One region of the Micromonospora sp. WMMC241 genome, then DNA from elsewhere that is predicted to be linked to it. Evidence: riboswitches for the same ligand, from Rfam matches in the RefSeq annotation. Region 1 holds a riboswitch; the other holds the start of a gene.
The links. A riboswitch is a leader RNA that binds a small molecule or an ion and turns the genes downstream of it on or off. The one in region 1 is predicted to bind cyclic di-AMP.
Positions count from the first base shown of each region.

Region 1 (5,015 bases):
CGTGCCGTCCGACCACAGGAGCACCGCGTTGACCGACCAGACCACGCTGGACCGGGAGATCGCCGCCGAGCAGCGGCACCTCGACCGGGTGTACGCCCGGCTGGCCGAGCTGCGCCGGTCTGCGGCCGACGCCGAGCGGGAGGGGTACCAGCTGGCCCGGGTCGGCACGTTCGGCGCGCTCGTCGAGCGGGACGCCATGGTCTTCCACGCCGCCCAGCGCCGGCACGTGCTGGACGCCGAGCACGAGGGACTGGTCTTCGGACGGCTGGACCTGCGTACCGGGCAGGTGCTGCACGTGGGCCGGCTCGGCGTGCGCGCCGACGACGCCGAGACCCTGGTGGTGGACTGGCGGGCGCCCGCCGCCGCCGCGTTCTACCAGGCCACGCCGGCCGAGCCGCGCGGCGTGGTGCGCCGGCGCACGATCCAGTCCGCGGCCGAGAAGGTCACCCGGATCGAGGACGACCTGCTGGACCCGGAGGCCGCCCCGCCGGACATGGCGGTGGTCGGCGACGGCGCGTTGCTGGCCACGTTGTCCCGGGCCACCGGCCGGGGCATGCGCGACATCGTGGCCACCATCCAGCGGGAGCAGGACGAGGCGATCCGCTCCCCCGGCAACGGCGTCACGATCGTCTCCGGCGGCCCGGGCACCGGCAAGACGGCGGTGGCCCTGCACCGGGCCGCGTACCTGCTCTATTCCGACCGGTCCCGGTACGCCGGCGGCGGCATCCTGGTGGTCGGTCCGTCGGGCGTGTTCGTCGAGTACATCGCGTCGGTGCTGCCGTCGCTCGGCGAGGAGACCGCGACGCTGCACTCGCTCGGCTCGCTCTTCCCGGGCCTGTCCGCGACCCGGACGGACCCGCCGGAGGTGGCGTCGGTGAAGGGTTCGCTGCGGATGCGCCGGGTGCTGGAGCGCGCCACCCGGGACGCGGTGCCGGACTCCCCGGCGGAGCTGCGCCTGCTCTACCGCGGTGAGCTGCTGCGGCTGGACCGGCCGGCGCTGGACGCGGTGCGGGACCGGACGCTGACCCGGGGCGCGCGTCGCAACGAGGTGCGTCGGGCGGCGTTCGACGCGGTCCTCGCCGCGCTCTTCGCGCAGGCCCGGACGCTGCGGGTGGGCCGGCTGCCGGAGCAGCCCGCGTTCGAGGACGAGATCATCGAGCGGCCGGAGTTCCGCGAATTCCTCAAGGCCTGGTGGCCCCGGCTGCACCCGCGGCACGTGCTGGGCTGGCTGGCCCGGCCGGAGCGGCTGCGCCGGTACGCCGGCGGGGTGCTCTCCTCGGCCGAGATCCGGCTGCTCACCGACGCGTACCGGACGCTGGACACCGACGGGCTGACCGTCGCCGACATCGCCCTGCTGGACGAGCTGGACGCGTTGCTCGGCACGCCGGTGCGGCGGGCCCGGCCGAAGCGCGACCCGTACCAGTTGGCCGGCGGCGTGCGCGAGCTGAGCACGTACGCCGATCGGCAGCGTGCCGCGCGGGCCGCGGCCCGGGAGCGCCCGGTGGACTACCGCGACTACGCCCACGTGGTGGTGGACGAGTCGCAGGACGTCTCGCCGATGCAGTGGCGGATGGTCGGGCGGCGCGGGCGGCTGGCGTCCTGGACGGTGGTCGGCGATCCGGCGCAGACCGCCTGGACCGGGGACCCGCAGGAGCTGGACCGGGCCCGGGACCAGGCGTTGGGGCGGCGTCGGCGGCACCGCTACGAGCTGACCACCAACTATCGCAACTCGGCGGAGATCTTCGCGGTGGCGGCGGCGGAGATCCGCCGGCTGTACCCGGACCTGGCGCTGCCCGACGCGGTGCGGTCGACGGGCGTGCCGCCGGTCCAGCGCACCGTGGCCGCGGCCGAGCTGCCCACGGCCACGGTCGAGGCGGCCCGGGTGCTGCTGGCCGAGGTGGAGGGGACGGTCGGCGTGATCACGCCGGTGCCGCGCCGGGACGAGGTCGCCGGCTGGCTGGGCGAGCTGGGCGCCGGCCGGCTCCAGGTGGTCAACAGCCTGCAGGCCAAGGGCATGGAGTACGACGGTGTGGTGCTGGTCGCGCCGGGTGAGATCCGGGCCGATCCGGGCTCCGGGGTCCGCACGCTCTACGTGGCGCTCTCCCGGGCCACCCAGCGCCTGACCACCCTCGACCCGGTGGGGTGAGGACACCCTCACTTGCACACATAGCGATGTGAGCATAGATTGGTTCCGGCCGGGGCACGGGGCGGAGGGTGTGTGCGTGGGCGCAGGTCATGACCACAGCGATGCGGTGGCCAACGCGGCGCACCGCCACCGGGGGCGACTGTGGGCCGCCTTCGCGCTGCTCACCGTGCTGATGCTGGTCGAGGCGGTGGCCGCCGTCACGACCGGCTCGCTGGCCCTGCTCTCCGACGCCGGGCACATGTTCACCGACGTGCTCGGCATCGGCATGGCGCTCGCGGCGATCAGCGCCACCCGGCGCGCCCGCACCGATCCGCAGCGGACGTTCGGGCTCTACCGGCTCGAGGTGCTCGCGGCGCTGGCGAACGCGGTGCTGCTCGGCGCCGTCGCGATCTACGTCCTGGTCGAGGCGGTACGCCGGTTCGGCGAGCCACCGGAGGTGCTCGCCGGGCCGATGCTGGTGGTCGCCGTGCTCGGCCTGCTCGCCAACGTCGCCGCGTTCGCGCTGCTGCGCTCCGGCGCCCAGGAGAGCATCAACCTGCGCGGGGCGTACCTGGAGGTGCTCGGCGACCTGCTCGGCTCGCTCGGCGTGATCGGCGCCGCGCTGGTCATCGCGCTCACCGACTGGTGGTGGGCCGACCCGCTGGTCGCGGTGGCGATCGGCCTGTTCATCCTGCCGCGCACGTGGCGGCTCGGCCGCGCCGCGGTGCGCATCCTGGTGCAGGCCGCGCCGGAGCACCTCCAGGTGACCGCGGTGCACGACCGGCTGGCCGCCGTGCCCGGCGTGGCGGAGGTGCACGACCTGCACGTCTGGACACTCACCTCGGGCATGGACGTCGCCTCGGCGCACCTGACCGTCGACGCCGGCACCGAGGTCGCCGGCGTGCTGGCCGCCGCCCGGGCCGCGCTGCACGAGGACTTCTCGATCGACCACGCCACGTTGCAGATCGAACCCGGAGCGTCAGCCGGGGCCTGCGGTCCGACCGAGTGGTAATTAGGACAGACTTAAATCACTGTGTTTATTGTTGGCTTATGCCGGTTTTGCCCGGTAGCTGGCTCCGGTCGGCGGAGCCGGCTCCGGGCAGCGCCGGTAGGCTCGGTCGCGGCCACACCTCGGGCGTCACTCCGGCACCCGAGGGCGCGGCCGGCGCCTAATCGCCCGCAGGGCGAGCCGGGGAACCACGTACGTGGGGTGCATCCGCGTCAGCGGTAGGGATCTTCCGTCCCGAACCCGTCAGCTAACCCGGTCGGCGGTTGACGGAAGGACACACGAATGCCCACAGTGGCACCTGCACGACGGACGGCCGCCCGGTTGGCGGCCCTGCTCGTCGCGACGCTGGCCCTCGGCGTCGGGACCGTCCCGGTCTCCCCCGCCTCGGCGGCACGGTCGACTTCCCCGACCGGCCTGCTCGCCGCCGCACCCGGCGACGACGACGAGGGCGGCACCCCGGCGCTGCGCGATCAGCTCGACGCGGCCAGCAAGGGCTGGCTGGAGGCCAAGGCCGCGCTGAGCCGCTCGGTGACCCGGCAGAAGCAGCTCAACGACCGGCTCAAGACGATCGACGTGGAGCTGACCGAGCGCGACGCCAAGGTCGGCGAGATCGCCGAGGTGGCGTACCGCACCGGCCGGATGGGCACCGCCGCGGCGCTGCTCGGCAGCCGCAGCCCCGAGGGCTTCATGGACCGGGCCGCGGCCTTGGAGACGGTCGCCGCGCACGAGGACCGGACGCTGCGCGACCTGATCACCACCCGGGACGAGGCCATCCGCACCCGCGGCGCGCTCGACGGCGAGATCCGGGAGCAGCGCAAGCAGGTCACGTTGATGGCCAAGCGCAAGGACCAGGCCGAGCGGGCGCTTGAGGTCGCCAACCGGCGGCCGGCCGCCGGCAGTGGCAGCAGCGGCAGCAGTGGCGGCGGCAGCGTCCGGGGCACGTCCACGGCGAACGCGAAGCCGGCCAAACGCAACTCCGACGGCTCGTGGCCGGCGGAGTCGTGCAGCGTCAACGACCCGACGCCGGCCAGCGGCTGCATCACCCCGCGCACGCTGCACGCGTTGCAGCAGGCCAAGGCGGCCGGTTTCACCAGGTACGTCTCGTGCCACCGGCCCAGCGGCTCGGGCGAGCACCCGAAGGGGCGGGCCTGCGACTTCGCGGCGCAGAAGGACGGCTTCGGCGGCGTCGCCAGCGGCGGCGACAAGACGTACGGCAACAACCTGTCCGCCTACTTCATCCGCAACGCCGACCGGCTCGCCGTGCTCTACGTGATCTGGTTCCGGCAGATCTGGCTGCCCAGCAGCGGCTGGAAGTCGTACAGCGGCGGCAACGGCGACCCGTCCAGCGACCACACCAACCACGTGCACCTGTCGGTCTACTGAGCACTACGCCACACGACGTACGCCCGGTGTCGTCGCGCGGCCCACGACGTGGGCCGCGCGACGGGGCGACGATCGGGGCATGAGACGACTCTCGCCCGCCGGCCGCAAGGCGCTGCTCACCGCGCACCTGGCCACCTCGCTGGGCTGGCTCGGCAGCGACCTGACGCTGCTCGCGCTCGGCATCGCCGGGCTGCGCGGCGCCGACCCCGACGTGGTCTACCCGGCGGCGGCGCTGCTGGTCACCTGGCTGTTCGCGCCGCTGAGCGTGGCGGTCTGGCTGATCGGGACCGCCAGCGCGCTGCTCACCCCGTGGGGCCTGCTGCGCTGGCGCTGGGTGCTGGTGAAGTTCGCGCTCACCACCGTCATGCTCGGCCTGGTGCTGCTCCTGCTGACCCCCCGGATCCGGCACCTCGGCGCGCTCGCCGACACCGCCGACGCGCACCTGCGGGTCGACCTGGTGGTGCCGCCGGCCGTCTCCACGACGCTGCTGCTGATCGC
Region 1 is NZ_JAPZBF010000001.1:1,417,699-1,422,713, reverse strand. It holds gene O7598_RS06900 (HelD family protein) at 29-2,146, shown strand; gene O7598_RS06895 (cation diffusion facilitator family transporter) at 2,223-3,137, shown strand; cyclic di-AMP (ydaO/yuaA leader) riboswitch at 3,282-3,411, shown strand; gene O7598_RS06890 (coiled-coil domain-containing protein) at 3,417-4,517, shown strand; gene O7598_RS06885 (hypothetical protein) at 4,597-5,015, shown strand, end outside.

Region 2 (5,015 bases), 1.4 Mb from region 1:
ACCTGGAGGCGTTCCGGGCCAAGGGCTACGAGGTGCTGATCCTCACCGACCCGGTGGACGAGGTGTGGGTCGAGCGGGTCGGCGCGTACGACGGCAAGACGCTGCGCTCGGTGGCCAAGGGCCAGGTCGACCTGGAGACCGAGGAGGAGAAGGAAAAGGCCGAGGCCGAGCGGCAGGAGTACGCCGACCTGCTCACCTTCCTCGGCGGCGCGCTCACCGACAGCGTCAAGGAGGTGCGCCTGTCCACCCGGCTGACCACGTCGCCGGCCTGCGTGGTGGGCGACGCGCACGACATGACGCCGACGCTGGAGAAGATGTACCGGGCGATGGGCCAGGAGGTGCCCCGGGTCAAGCGGATCCTCGAGCTGAACCCGACCCACCCGCTGGTCACCGGCCTGCGCAAGGCCCACGGCGAGGGCGGCGACACCGCCGCGCTGACCGAGACCGCCGAGCTGCTCTACGGCATGGCGCTGCTCGCCGAGGGCGGGGAACTGGCCGACCCGGCCCACTTCACCCGCATCCTCGCCGACCGTCTCGCCCGCAACCTGTAGATGCAAGGAGGGGCCCCTTCTTATCGCCTGGGCGATAGGAGGGGCCCCCGCTTATCACAGCTGGCCGGGGAAGAAACCGTGCCGAGCCAGCGGCTCGACGATCTGGTGCTCCTCGTAGGACAGGTGCGACAGCAGCGTGTCGGTGAGCAGGTCCACCGCCTCCTGCAACGCGGTGAAGTCCCCGGGCGAGCCGATCAGCTCCACCAGCGCCCGGTCGACGCTCTCCACCACTCCGTGGATCACCACGTGCTCCTGCTCCAGGCGGTCCAGCACCGGCCCCAACCCGGCGTCGGAGCGGCGCAGGTGCGGGAAGATCGACGCGTCCTCCAGGCCGTGGTGCTGGGTCACCACGGTGCAGTACGCGGCGCAGTAGGCGCCCAGCGTCCAGTCGTTCTGCCGCATGGTCATCGCGTTCAGCGCGGCCCGGGCTCCGCCCGGCGACACCGCCCCACGCCGGACCTGCTCCAGCAGGTCGCGCACCTGGGCCAGCTCCTGGCGCAGGTGGTCGTGCACGTCCACCAGGTGCTGCCCGGCGGCCTGTCCGCGAGCCGGGTAGACGTGCCCGGCCGGTGGCGGCGGGGCGGTCGGACGGGTCGTCTCGTCCCAGAGGCGGCGGGCGCTGCGCCGTACCCCCGGGTCGGGGGTGGGGGTGACCGCGAGCGTGGTCGGACCGCCGGCGGCGGCCTGCTCCTCGGCCACGGCGCGGGCCCCGCTACCCGGCGTGGTGCGCTCGGCGGCGACCAGCTCCCGGACGGCCGGCGCCACCTCCTGGGCGAAGAGCTGGATGGCGCGCGGTTCGTCGCTGCCGAGGATGAACGTGGTGACGCCGTGCTCCAGGGTGAGGCCGGCCAGCTCCTCGACCCACTGCTCCGGCGGCCCGGCGAGGAAGCTGGTGGACGAGCGGCTGAACGTGCCGGTGACGTTCAGCATCCGGCGGATCGAGCCCGGATCGCGCCCGGCGGCCCGCGCGCCCTCGTCCACGAGGGCGTTGAGCGCCGGCAGATCGTCCGGTCCCTTCGGCAGGTACGCCAGCGACGGCAGCCAGCCGTCCGCGGCCCGTCCGACCAGCCGCAGCATGCGCGGCTTGTACGCGCCCACCCAGATGCCCACCGGGTGCGCCGGCGCCGGCCCGCGCTTCGCCCCGACCACCCGGTAGTGCTCGCCGGCCACCCGGATCATGCCGCGTCGCTCGGCGTCCCAGACCTCGCGGATGACCTGGATCGCCTCGTCGAGCGCGTCGACCGCCGCGCCGGGGGTGAGTCGCCGCCCGCCGGTCGCCTCGATCGCGTCCCAGAACGCGCCAGCGCCCAACCCCAGCTCGACCCGGCCGCCGGTGAGCAGGTCCAGGCTGGCCACGCTGCGGGCCAGCACCACCGGCTGGCGCAGCGGCAGGTTGAGCACGTTGCCGGCCAGACCGATCCGGTCGGTGGCGGCGGCCACGTACGACATCAGCGTCCACGTGTCCAGGAAGGCCGGCTGATAGGGGTGGTCCTGGAAGGTGACCAGGTCGAGCCCGGCCTGTTCGCAGAGCGTGGCCAGCGCGACCACCTGGTCGGGGCGACCGGCGTCGGGGGTGAGGAAGCCGCCGAATGCCAGCTCGTGTCCGTTGTCGGTCATCCGCCCCGCTCCTTGCGCGATCTTGCCCGGTCCCGGCCCACGGTAGCCCCGTCAGCGGGCCGGCGGCGGTGGACCCGCCACCCTGGACGCGGTAGTCCGGCCGGGTGAAGAACGTCACAAGAAGCGGGCGATCGTCGCAAATCATCCCTAGCGTCGGTTCCGTTCGCAGTCGCGGACACCACGGGCCGGTAACGCCTAGTCCCGCCACCGGCCCGGTGGTACCCGAACCTCGGGCGGGAGCGGGGGACCCACACGTTCCACGGTGCACGTCACCTCGGGGTGAAGCCGCCACCGGCGGCCGGGCTCCTCGGCCCGAACCCGACAGCTCACCTCGTCGGCGTGGAGGAATCCACATGTCAACTGCATACTCAACCCGCCGCCGCCGAACCGTGGTCGCCGCGCTCGTCGCCGGTGCCGCCACCGGTGCCGCGGCCCTGTTCGGGCCGGCCGCGCCGGCCAGCGCCGCGAGCGTGAACTGGGACGCCGTCGCCCGCTGCGAGTCGGGCGGCAACTGGCACGTCAACACCGGCAACGGCTACTACGGCGGGCTCCAGTTCTCCCGGTCCACCTGGAACGGTCACGGCGGCCAGAAGTACGCCGCCCGAGCCGACCTGGCCAGCCGCTCCGAGCAGATCGCCGTCGCCGAGAGGGTCCTCGACGGACAGGGCATCGGCGCCTGGCCGGTCTGCGGCAAGAAGGCCGGGTCCAGTGGCAAGAAGGCCCGGTCCGGCGGCGACAAGGCCGGTTCGAGCGGCCGGACCGCCGGGTCGCGCGGCACGAACGGTACGAAGGCCGGCAAGGCCTCGACCACGTCCACGAAGAAGGCCGCCTCGCCGCGCCCGTCGGCCGGTGAGCGGCGCGGCGCGCCGGCCACCGGCGCCTATCTGGTACGCCCCGGCGACACCTTGTCCGAGATCGCGGCGGCGAAGCACGTCGCCGGCGGTTGGCACGCCCTGCACGCGCGCAACCGTGCCGTGGTCGGTGCGGACCCGAGCCTGATCTTTCCAGGACAGCGGCTGAGCCTGCGCTGATCCCCGGCTCGCGGCAGGTCCCGCGGTCCGTGTGGCTGCCGTGTCCGTGACGCATCCGGTGGGCCGGCGGCACGACTCCTCGGACCGCGTCGTGGCGACCGGCGACGACATGCCCGGCCGGGTCATCCGGTCGGGCGTTCGTCGTCGCGACACGCCGGGGGTGGTGGGCGTCCGTCCTGCTCCCGGCGTCGACGGCCGGCCGGGCGCGGCGGGTGACGAGGTTCCGTCGCCGGTGGTTGCTATGGTCACGAGGCTCGGCTAAGACGTGAAGAAAGCGCGGATATGACCAACGATGCGTTCTCGGCCGCCGCGAGCCTCGACGAGCTGCTGACCCGCACGCAGCAGGCGCTGGCCGCGATGCGGTCCCGGGCCTGCGGGCTCGCCGACGGTGAGCCGGGTGAGCTGCTCCGGGCCGAGGGCGCGGCCGCCGGCGGCCGGGTCCGGGCGGTCGCCGTCCAGGGTGGCCGGCTGCATTCAGTCGTCGTCGACCCGGAACTGGCCGACGTGTCGCTGGAGGTCCTCTGCGGACACCTGGTCGACGCCGTCAACGACGCGTTGAGCGAGTTGGACGCGCGGGTCGGCGACTCCGCCCGGGCGGACACCGACGCGCTCGCCGCCCGGCTCGGCGGCCTGCCCGACCAGGCGGAGCTGTTCAGTCGGACGATGCACGAGGTGGCCGCGCGCATCCGCCGCGACCGAGACGCGGTGACCCGCGCCGCCCACCCTGCCTGACCGACCTCCCTGCTTGCGTCGTCACCCCTGCTTGCGTCGTCACCCCTGCGCGAGTCATCACCTCTGCCTGAGTGGCCGTCCCTGCGCGAGTCATCACCCTTGCCTGAGTCATCACCCCTGCCTGAGCGGTCAACCCGGTCTGAGCGGTCAACCCGGTCTGAGTGACCAGCCCGCTTGGTCGGTCGCCCTGCCTGACGTGCCGGATCGAGTGACGTGCCGGCCTATCCGACGGCGACTCATCCCGCCGTGCCGCCCGCTGTCCCTGCCGGAGGAACGCGCGCCACATGCGGCTGCCTCTTCCCGCTTGTCGGGATGGAGCGTCCGAACAGCGGGAACGGCCGAGATCTTGGTACGAAAGGGCCCCTATAGGGGCCGATCCGTACCAAGATCTCCGGCCGGGCCGGGCCGGGCCGGGCGGGGAGTCGGCCGGGCGGGGAGCTGGCCGGGCGGGGAGTCGGCCGGGCGGGGAGCCGGCGAGGAGGGGAGCCGGGCCGGGAGTCGGGCGGGCCGGGAGTCGGGCGGGCCGGGAGCCGGGCGGGCCGGGAGCCGGGAGTTGGAGGCGCGGAACCGCCGGCCGTCTCCGAGGGTGACGGCCGGCCGTTCGCGTCGTGGTCAGCTCAGCGTGACCGCGGTGTCGTCGACGACGAAGGACGTCTGGAGAGAGGCGTCCTCCACGCCGCTGAACGAGATGGACGCCGTGGTGCCGGCGAGCGACGAGATGTTGAAGGATCGCTGCACGTAACCGGTGGCCTTGTTCAGGTTGGAGTAGGTGGCCAGCGTGGTGCTGCCGGCCTTGACGGTCAGCTTGTCGTAGGCGGTGGTCGTGGTGGACTCCGCGCTGTCGATGTGCAGCCAGAAGGTCAGCGTCGCCTTGCACCCGGCCGGGATGGTGACCGACTGGCTGAGCGTGTCGGTGTGCGAGGAGCCGTAGCCGTCGAGCCACGCCTTGTACGAGCCGCCGTGCGCGGCCTGGCCGCTGTCGGTGGTGATGACGCCGGAGGAGGCGGTCCAGTTCACGTTGCCGGACTCGAAGCCGGGGTTGGCCAGCTTGTTGCCGGAGCAGCCGCCCGACGGCGGGGTGGTG
Region 2 is NZ_JAPZBF010000001.1:2,826,614-2,831,628, forward strand. It holds gene htpG (molecular chaperone HtpG) at 1-551, shown strand, start outside; gene O7598_RS13115 (LLM class flavin-dependent oxidoreductase) at 606-2,168, opposite strand; cyclic di-AMP (ydaO/yuaA leader) riboswitch at 2,379-2,523, shown strand; gene O7598_RS13120 (LysM peptidoglycan-binding domain-containing protein) at 2,522-3,199, shown strand; gene O7598_RS13125 (YbaB/EbfC family nucleoid-associated protein) at 3,482-3,931, shown strand; gene O7598_RS13130 (M4 family metallopeptidase) at 4,544-5,015, opposite strand, start outside.
Region 2: linked by a shared signal. The riboswitch ahead of O7598_RS13120 (LysM peptidoglycan-binding domain-containing protein) and the one ahead of O7598_RS06890 (coiled-coil domain-containing protein) in region 1 are both predicted to bind cyclic di-AMP.